DNA from 3 places in the Paenibacillus sp. FSL H7-0350 genome. Region 3 is predicted to be linked to each of the others. Evidence: riboswitches for the same ligand, from Rfam matches in the RefSeq annotation. Region 3 holds a riboswitch; each other region holds the start of a gene.
What was found. Region 3 has a riboswitch for cyclic di-AMP ahead of NYE24_RS20660 (C40 family peptidase). Riboswitches for the same ligand answer to the same signal wherever they lie in the genome.
Positions count from the first base shown of each region.

Region 1: it holds a riboswitch for cyclic di-AMP, as region 3 does, so the genes downstream of both, NYE24_RS05015 (APC family permease) here and NYE24_RS20660 (C40 family peptidase) in region 3, are expected to answer to the same signal.
Region 2: it holds a riboswitch for cyclic di-AMP, as region 3 does, so the genes downstream of both, NYE24_RS04390 (alpha/beta hydrolase) here and NYE24_RS20660 (C40 family peptidase) in region 3, are expected to answer to the same signal.

Region 1 is NZ_CP151972.1:1,080,871-1,084,144, reverse strand. Features, by position in the region: gene NYE24_RS05030 (ATP-binding protein) at 1-193, shown strand, start outside; gene NYE24_RS05025 (DsbA family protein) at 286-1,044, shown strand; gene NYE24_RS05020 (disulfide oxidoreductase) at 1,041-1,475, shown strand; cyclic di-AMP (ydaO/yuaA leader) riboswitch at 1,702-1,861, shown strand; gene NYE24_RS05015 (APC family permease) at 1,991-3,274, shown strand, end outside.
Region 2 is NZ_CP151972.1:949,920-953,193, forward strand. Features, by position in the region: gene NYE24_RS04370 (Na+/H+ antiporter subunit D) at 1-344, shown strand, start outside; gene NYE24_RS04375 (Na+/H+ antiporter subunit E) at 350-832, shown strand; gene NYE24_RS04380 (Na(+)/H(+) antiporter subunit F1) at 832-1,125, shown strand; gene mnhG (monovalent cation/H(+) antiporter subunit G) at 1,115-1,474, shown strand; cyclic di-AMP (ydaO/yuaA leader) riboswitch at 1,472-1,604, shown strand; gene NYE24_RS04390 (alpha/beta hydrolase) at 1,612-2,424, shown strand; gene NYE24_RS04395 (TrkH family potassium uptake protein) at 2,504-3,274, shown strand, end outside.
Region 3 is NZ_CP151972.1:4,496,829-4,500,102, reverse strand. Features, by position in the region: gene NYE24_RS20670 (M1 family metallopeptidase) at 1-62, shown strand, start outside; gene NYE24_RS20665 (hypothetical protein) at 72-905, shown strand; cyclic di-AMP (ydaO/yuaA leader) riboswitch at 1,118-1,256, shown strand; gene NYE24_RS20660 (C40 family peptidase) at 1,314-1,742, shown strand; cyclic di-AMP (ydaO/yuaA leader) riboswitch at 2,130-2,272, shown strand; gene NYE24_RS20655 (C40 family peptidase) at 2,277-2,768, shown strand; gene NYE24_RS20650 (GNAT family protein) at 3,041-3,274, shown strand, end outside.

The sequences.
Region 1 (3,274 bases), 3.4 Mb from region 3:
GGGTCTGGGCCTTGCGATCTGCAAGAAGCTTGTAGACCTGATGCAAGGAGAGATCTGGGCAGAACCGGCAGAGGGAGGCGGTACACAATTCTTCTTCAGAATTAAGCTGCAGTCGCAGGAGCATTCCCCGGAGGTATTCTTCGGCAAGGATACAGGGGGCGGGGAGTCAGCAGAGGAGAACGAAGCCGTATAAGCAGCGATTGCCAACAAGAGAGTTAACATTATATAATTTGAAAGTAACTATTCTTTTATCACGACAGTCCTGAGGACGGAAAGGAACTCTCTTTGAGCAAAACAAAAAAGAACAATGTCATGGCTCCCCAAATGAGCAAGCAGGAGAAGCGCAGGGCAGAGCAGGAACAGCAGAAGCAGAAAACGAGAATTCTGATCGTGAGTACGGTGGCTATCGTCGTTATTATTTTTGTAGGCTTATTCATACTTGCTTCGAAGGACTCTTCTCCTGCCGGTACAGACAGTAAGCCGGTTGCCTTCAATTACAGCGAAATGATGCGGCTTGGCAAGGAGGATGCTCCGGTTAAAATTGTGGAATTCGGCGATTTCAAATGTCCGGCTTGCGCCCAGTTCACCGGTGTGATCAAACCGCAGATCGTTCAGGGTTATGTAGATCAGAATAAAGCAGCCTTCTATTTCGTGAATCTGGCCTTCATCGGCAAGGATTCCAGAACGGCCTCCCTGGCAGCGCTATCGGTGTATCATCAGAACCAGGAAGCGTTCTGGAAATACTTCGATGCGATCTATGCCAACCAGGGGAATGAAGATAAGGAGTGGGCTACGCCTGACTTCATGGTGAGTCTCGCCAAGCAGCTGGGGCTGCCGGTCGATTATGACCTGCTGCGCAAGGATATTGACGACCGCACCTATGCGAAGGAGCTGGACCGGGATATTCAGCTTGGCACGGATGCGGGCGTAACGAATACACCTTCCTTGTTCGTGAACGGCATCAAGGTGAAGGAGCCTTTCAATATGGAGGAGATTGACGCTCAGATTCAAGCAGCTACAGCAGCAGCGGGAGCTGCCCAATGACAGCCTTCTCTACCTTCTGCCGGCGTAATTGTCTCTACTTGGCCTGGTTCGTCTGTGTGGTGGCTGTAGCGGGAAGCCTGTATCTCAGTGAGGTCCTGCATTACGAGCCGTGCAAGCTGTGCTGGTTCCAGCGGATCTTCATGTACCCGCAGCTGTTCTTGCTGGGGATCGCCACCTACCGGGCGGACAAGCGGATCATTCCTTATGTGCTTCCCCTTAGTCTGATCGGCGGCTGTATCTCTATTTATCATTATGCAGAGCAGAAAATTCCGGCGCTCAGCAAGGTGCTTCCCTGCACCATCGGCGTACCGTGCAACAAGGATTATCTGAATTGGTTCGGATTTGTTACGATCCCTCTGCTTGCACTTATAGCCTTTGTCTTAATCTCCATTCTGCTCTGGACAGGACGGAAAGAGGAGACTGCAGAGTAAGAAGCTGACGGGCAGAAGGAAGAGAAGAGAATCCCCTTAATTTTAGCGAAAAATAATATACAAAAACCCTGTAAAATCACGCCATAAAGGGATAATGAAAGAGAATGAAAGATCAAGACATACCGGATGATGAATTTGGTTGTTTTGAGTGCTTTTCATTCTTTTTTCATTTGTTTCCACGCTTTACGGAAGACGTATTGTAGCTTAATATTAGTCCTTGTGAGAAGTTGAATATGCGCTGAATTTTCCGGAAGGAAAAACGGGGGAACCACACTTTGGCCAAGGCCAAAAGGGGTGAATCGGAGCAGGCCGCAAGGGCTGTAACCGTAGGGCTACCACAGTCCGAATCCGCCAGCTAACCTCGTAAGCCACTAGTGGGATAATGACCATGCACATTAGGCATGCGGATCATTTCCGTATGCTTATTTTGGTGCCTGCATTTATGAAATCCACTTATGAAAACAGCGCAGGGAAACCCCATTTTCAACTTAACCAAGAGAGGAACTGTTACTACAATGGTAAGCAAGGTAAAACGACTATTGATCGGGCGTCCGATGAAGTCGAACGAACTCGATCATGAAAAGTTATCCAAGGTGAAAGCACTGGCTGTCCTGTCTTCTGATGCGCTCTCGTCTGTAGCCTACGGAACAGAACAAATTCTAATCGTACTGGTGGCCGCCGGGTTCACCGCCATCTGGTACTCCTTGCCAATTGCATTAGCCGTACTGGGCTTGCTGGCTATTCTGATTCTGTCCTATCGGCAGACGATATTCGCTTATCCGCAGGGCGGAGGAGCTTATATTGTAGCCAAAACCAATCTTGGAGTGCATACTGGGCTTCTGGCTGGCGGCTCGCTGCTGGTGGATTACATTCTGACGGTGGCGGTAAGCGCCTCGGCGGGGACGGACGCGATCACTTCAGCTTTTCCAAATCTGCATAATCATAGTGTCCTCATAGCGGTATCTGTTATCGTACTCTTAACGATTGTTAATCTGCGCGGGGTGACCGAATCGGCTTCGTTCATCGCCATCCCGGTCTATCTGTTCGTCGTCTCCATCTTCGTGCTGATTATCGCAGGGATCTTCAAATATGCAACCGGCGGGGCTCATGCACACGTTCCTGAGATTGGTACGGCAGTCTCCAATGTCAGTATGTTCCTGCTGCTGAAGGCATTCAGCTCCGGTTGTTCGGCCCTAACCGGGGTAGAGGCGGTCTCCAATGCCATTCCTAACTTCAAAGCGCCGGCGGAGAAAAATGCAGCCAAAACGCTGATGCTCATGGGCCTCATTCTCGGAGCTATGTTCACAGGCATTACGCTGCTGGCTTACTGGTACGGCATCATGCCCGATGAGAAGGCCACCGTGGTCTCACAGATTACCGAGTCTACCTTCGGCCGTGGCGGGCTGTACTTCTTCATTCAGGGGATTACGGCGGTTATCCTGTTCCTGGCAGCCAATACGGCTTACTCGGCCTTCCCGCTGCTGGCGTTCATGTTCGCCAAAGACAAATATCTGCCCCATGCCTTCATGGTGCGCGGCGACCGGCTTGGCTTCTCCAACGGCATTATTTTCCTCGGCGTCATGTCGGCAGTGCTCGTAGCTGCATTTCACGGGAATACGGAAGGACTCATTCCATTATATGCAGTAGGGGTATTCATTCCGTTCACGCTGTCGCAGCTAGGAATGATGGTCCAATGGTACAGAACGAAGCCGCAAGGCTGGCAGAGCAAGTTCGCCGTGAATACGGTCGGGATGCTCACCACGTTAACGATCACCATGATCTTCATTATCACCAAATTC
Region 2 (3,274 bases), 3.5 Mb from region 3:
CTCTGGTGGGGATTCCGCCGCTGAGCGGTTTTGCCGGAAAGCTGCTGATCATCCGCGGAGCTTTGGATGCCGGTATGCTGACACTGTCTCTTATCGGTCTCGGCTCAAGCTTTATGGTGCTGTATTCCTTAATCAAGATGTTCAGGCTGGCCTTCTGGGGAAATGAACCTGAGAGAGAACTGCCTGCTGTGAACCTGAAGAGAGCTTCTGCTGTCGCCGCTGCACTGCTTGTGCTTGTCATTGCAATGGGTATTGGAGCAGATGCTCTATATGCCTATGTAGCACAGGCCGGAGAGGTTCTGGCTTCACCTGCGGAATACATTCAAGCCATACTGAAGGAGTAGATATAATGACTCTACAATTCTTGTTTAATCTGTTAGTTGCTTTATTGTGGATGGCAATCAATAATAGCAGCTCCGGCGCCACTTTTCTTATCGGGTTTCTGCTCGGCATAGGGATGCTGCTGTTATTCAGAAGATCCAAGCCCCAGGCCCGGCCATTTTATTTAAAACGTCTATGGTCCATATTGAAGCTGCTGCTGATCTTTATCCGCGAATTGACCATCTCGAACTTTGTGGTGATTTATCATATTCTTCGTCCGAAGCTGGCGATCCGCCCTGGAATATTCGCCTATGAGACAGCCTTAACCTCAGCCTGGGAAGTTACACTGTTGTCTTGTCTGATATGTCTGACTCCTGGCACGCTAACTCTCGACGTGTCAAGGGATGGGAAGACCTTATATATTCATGCTATTGACATCAAAGATGCTGAGGAAATGGTGAAGCAGATCCGGGGGAATTTCGAACAAGTGATCATGGAGGTGACCCGCTGATGGTCTCCGTACTATTAACTACCGCATTGACCATTCTGGGAATGGCCATACTCGCGTGCCTGTACCGGCTTCTGAAAGGACCTACCCGTTCGGATAGGGTGGCGGCCCTAGATACGATAGGCATTCATGTACTGGCTATGATTACTGTCATTAGTATGCTGCTGGATACCCGCAATTTTCTTGAGGTAATTCTGGTTATCGGTATTCTGACGTTTATTGGAACCACTGCACTCGCAAGGTATATCGAACGTGGGGTTGTTGTGGAAGAAGGAGGGGAACTGCATGACAGGTGAGTTGTTTAGCTCGATTCTAGTAGTGCTGGGCGCCATTTTTTGCGGCATTAGTGCCTTTGGTCTGATCCGGCTGCCCGATGTCTATCTGCGTTCACATGCGGCCACCAAAAGTGCAACGTTCGGGGTGTTATGTTTATTGGGCGGCGGCTTCCTTTACTTTTGGTTCAAAGATGGAGAGATCAGTGTCAAGCTGCTGCTGGCGATTCTTTTTGTATTCATCACTTCACCGGTCGCAGGCCATCTAAATGGCCGGGCGGCCTACCGTTCGGGCGTTCCCTTGTGGAAAAACAGCATACAAGACGATCTGCTTACCCATACGGAAAGAAGTAAGGAGCAATCTGAGAAATGATATTTGCCGCTGAATTCCTGTAAAGGAAACGGGGGAACCAAAAGTTCCGGGGTGAATCTCGAGAATATCGAGTAGGGCTACTCAGGTCCGAATCCGTCAGCTAACCCCGTAAGCGTTCATGAGAGGGGAATCCTGCAGTGCCTATTGTTGATGTCAACGGAACAACCTTGTATTATGAGATATCGGGTAGCGGTCTGCCCATCGTTTTTATCCATGATTATTCGACCTCCCACCATCTTTTTGAACCACAGGCGGAATATTTCAGTAAGCGCGCGAAAGTAATTGTCTATGATCTAAGAGGAAACGGGCTGTCGGGGAAGATGAATGTTGAGATTGGCCGGATCTTAGACACTCAAGTTGAGGATCTAAAGGCATTATTAGATAAACTGGATGTAGAAAAGATTGTAATTGTAGCCTGCTCCACTGGAGCTATACTTGCCCAGAAGTTCGCCTATCTGTTCCCTGAGCGGGTGATTACCATGATTTGGGTGGATAGTTATTTTCAAGGTGATTACTCTGCTAGTGGAAGTAAGTTGAAAGAAGCGTTGCAGTTCTGTGCCTGGATTTCTCATTATCTCCCTGCTGAAATGTTTATCAAGCCTTTACGTATCACCTATCACCGGTGGCTCTTGGCTTACCATATCTTGAGAAAAGAGCTTATGCATAAACGGACGACAGAATGGATTAAGCAACGCATGGCGTTGAAGTATTCGGACGGTTACGGGTTTGCGCTGCGGCTGCAAATTCCGGTGCTGATCGTGTCAGGTAATCACAATGAGCGGGTGTTAGAGCAAGTTAAAAAAACAGCGGCTAAGTATCCCAAAGCTCATTTAGCGATCATCGAGAATGCCATGTATCCTAGTCACCTATGTCAACCGCAATTATTTAACCGGCTTTTGCTCGATTATCTAAAGGACCAACAGTGTTTTCAACAAGAGCTACCTGGCTGATGCTCTCACTGGACACACAGCCTTGAAGGTGACGCAGCGCTGTTTATTTACGAAAAGAATCATTACAGGAGCCAGTGATATGTTTAAAAAAAGGTGCCTTTGGTTTACTCGAAAACTCAGTCTAACCTCATCAAGAATTATTCTTTTAGGTTTTGCTGTAACCATCATTCTGGGGACAATTATGTTGTCCTTACCGGTATCTTCATCCACCGGAACTAGTGTGGGATGGCTAAATGCATTGTTTACCTCAACTTCAGCTGTGTGTGTCACTGGACTGGTGGTGCTGGATACAGGAACCGACTTCTCCAACTTTGGACAAATCATTATCCTGCTCCTCATTCAAATCGGAGGATTAGGATTCATGACGTTCAGTGTTCTAATTGCCGTAATTCTGGGGAAGAAGATTGGGCTGAAGGAGCGTTTACTCATCCAACAATCTTCGAACTCCATTGAAACACAAGGGGTCGTCCGGTTATCACTAAGCATTGTGCTGATCTCATTTATCTTCGAAACTCTTGGGGCATTGTTGTTGACCGTCCGGTGGGCAAATGACCTGGGTGTTGCCAAAGCCTTATATTATGGAATTTTCCATTCCATCTCGGCCTTTAATAACGCAGGTTTTTCATTATGGTCGGATAGTCTGAGCCGGTATGTCGGTGATCCGTTAGTCAATATTGTCATTTCATTTTTATTTATCATTGGTGGAATTGGATTTATTGTGATTCTGGATCTATACCGCAAGAGAAGCTGGAAGGCTCTGTCTTTTCACACAAAAATCGTGCTAATCACTTCAGGAGTGCTTTGTTTTGCAGGGTTTCTGGTCATATTTGTGTTTGAGCTTTTTAATACC
Region 3 (3,274 bases):
CCCGCTGGACGCTTAGCGCATCTACTCTGCTTGAAACCCTGCTCGGAACTCTTGTCTGGTGAGGTGAAGGAATGGTGAAAAGTTCAATTGCCCGCGGTTGGATCAGCATGAAAGAACAGTTCTATATATTGATTCTGCTATTTATCTACCGGCTGTTCTGGGGTTATTTCCTGTACAAATTCATTAAAAGTGCGGTTGTCCCCGTCCTGCTACGCTACCCGGATGCGAATGCCGGCGGCAGCGGAATAGGCAGGCTGCTGTATTATATCGAGGGGCAGACTGCGCTGCGCACCGACCCCGCCGTCCAGCACTGGCTGTGGATGCTGCTGGCGCTGACAGTGCTAAGGCTGCTGCTGACTCCCTTTATCCGTGCAGGGCTGCTGCACGAGCTTCATCAGGAGCGCGACGGAGCGCGGGGACTGTTCTTTTTCCCGGGAATGAGAAAATATGGGCTGCCGGTGCTGGCGTTCAGCCTGGCCGAATGGGCACTAACCCTCCTGCCGCTCTATTGGCTGCTTCCACGCATGTACCGTCATCTGCTCAGCGGCGTTCTCGATGTTCAGCTCCTGCTCAAGCTTGTGCCCTGTGTGCTGGGCTGGCTGCTCTATCTATTCCTTGTCCGCAAGCTTCTGCTCTATATGCAATTCGGCTATACCGCAGGTACCGGCATGTTCTCCTCGCTGCTAATCTGCCTGAAGGTGTTGATGCCTTCGATCGGTATTTCCGTCATTCTGGGGGCGGGAAGCCTGGCCGTAATTCTGCTCTGTAGCGCCTCTGCTCTGTTCTATCCCGGATTGCCGGCACTTATGCTCCGCCAGGCAGCTCCGCTGCCCTCCACGCTGTTCAATATGTGGGGAATCGCTGCCCAGTACCACCTCTGGTCCAGTAAATCATTTCCACAATAATAAGCTGCTACAGCGGCATACTAAAAAGAGTCACAGCCCCTCATCAGGGAGCAGGACTCTTTTTTGCTTGAAGAGAAGGACAAAAGCATTTGCAAAAGGGTAAATCGTCTGATACAATGATGCCTGTACCACTAGTAACAAAGTTGTAATCTTTCAAACAGAATCTTCCGTATCTATTGCAATTTAATCAATGTCGATAAGTCACTGTTCTGGTGCATAAAACGCCGAATTCCCTGCACCGGGAAGTGGGGGAACCATATTTTGGGTGAATTGATCTCGCTTTAGAGGGGTCATAGGGGAACCTTCTACCGAATCCTTAAGCTAACCTCGCAGGCCCTGGAAGGAGTACATCTTTTGATTAGACAGAATTTCAAGAAAAAATGCACCGCAGCGGCGCTGGGTCTTGTGATGGTATTCACACTCGGAGCGGGCAGTGCCTTCGCAGATTCCAAAATGGATACTGTGATTTCAAAAACCATTGGAACGTCGTATAAAACCGGGGGCACAACCACCAGCGGCTTCGACTGTTCCGGATTTACCAAGTATGTGTTCAAGAATGTCGGGCTTACCTTGCCCCGTACATCCAAAGCACAGTACAAAGTTGGAACAACAATATCCAAGAGCAATCTACGCTCCGGAGATCTCGTGTTCTTCAATACTCTGGGTAACGGAGTTTCCCATGTCGGTATTTATGTTGGAAACGGGAAGTTCGCACAGTCCTCCAGTTCACGTGGTGTAACCATCAGTTCGATGAGCCAGTCTTACTGGGCCAACCGCTACGTTGGCGCCAAAAGAGTAATGAGCACAACAGCCTACCAAGCTGTCGCTTACGATTGAACTTTTGAAGCATACCCCGAATATTTCATCCTCTAACAACTAAATGTAACTTATACGAGCCCGGGATGATTATTGCCGTAATCATTTCCGGGTTTTTCCTTTTCCTTATTCTACCTTTTACCCGAATCCACAGCCTTGAAACAGCATTTTATTGCAAAAACAAAGAAAAAATCATATAAAACAACCCCGGCGCATAGATATGAGTCTTTCGAAAGGGCTATAACTCTAAAAAACAGCAAAAAAGATGGATTAATATGTTATAAGTGATTGCCAAGCGCCTTAGTCTTTGTTACAATTATCGCAGTGAGCTTTTAGTAACATTTTTGTAATTATTGAATCGCTTTTAACAAAGGTTTTGTCATGTATTGAATGAACCGCTAATCCTAATCAACAGTCGTGCCGAGTTCCCTAATGAATTAGGGAAACGGGGGAACCACTTTGGGTGAATTGACCTCCTATTCTAAGAGGGGTCATAGGGGACCTTCAACCGAACCCTTAAGCTAACCTCGTAGGCATTGGAAGGGGTATTTACTTTTGAAGAAGAAGCTAGCAGCCGCAGTACTAAGCTTGTCCATTATCTTCACAATCGGAGCAGGAAGCGCTTTCGCGGATTCCAAAATGGATAAAGTGATCGACAAAGCCATCGGAACCAAATACGTATCCGGCGGTACATCAACTAACGGGTTTGATTGCTCCGGATTTACAATGTATGTTTTTGATAAGATCGGCATTAACCTGCCCCATCAATCCGGCTCTCAGTACCAGATGGGTACTGACGTGTCCCTTGACGAGATGAGACCAGGCGATCTTGTATTCTTCAATACAAGCGGTAAGGGCATATCCCATGTAGGTATCTATGTTGGTGACGGCGAATTCGCCCATGCCTCTTCCTCACGCGGTGTAACCATCAGTTCGCTGAGTGACAGCTATTACGTCAACCGCTACGTTGGCGCCAAACGAATCATGAGTACAGATGCCTACAAGACTGTAGCTTCGGATTCCCAAGACAACGATGATGTACAATAATTCTTTGTAACCTACGCTCTTTTCCAAGATTTTTGCCGAAATCTTGGAGAAGGGCTTTTTTTTGTCTATAAAATTACTTACCCGTCTCTATATTTGTAAAACACCGATTCTGTACTTTCAGAAAATAATTATTGGCGTTTGTCAAGTTTCTGCATTTCCGCAAGGAATTTGCGTCGAAACTGGCTGTTTTTGTATATAATTAATAGAAGAACAAGTGGAAACGGCTTTTCCGTCCTTTAAAAGCAGTTTCGGCTGGAAGGAGGCCTCCCGTAATGATTAGCTCCCCGTTAACCTTTTATGTGGTGCCTATGGAACCGCAGCATGCCGCTGAGATCTGTGAGTGGAGCTACAAGCCTCCGTATAATATTTACGGCTGGATGTCCTGGGAGCAGATGCAGGCGCTGGGCGTGGAGTTCGGAGACCCGCAGCTTCGCAGTGAGCAATATGTATCTGTAGTGAACGGACAGGGGGATCTGTGCGGCTTCGCCCAGCTCTTTCCGATGGAG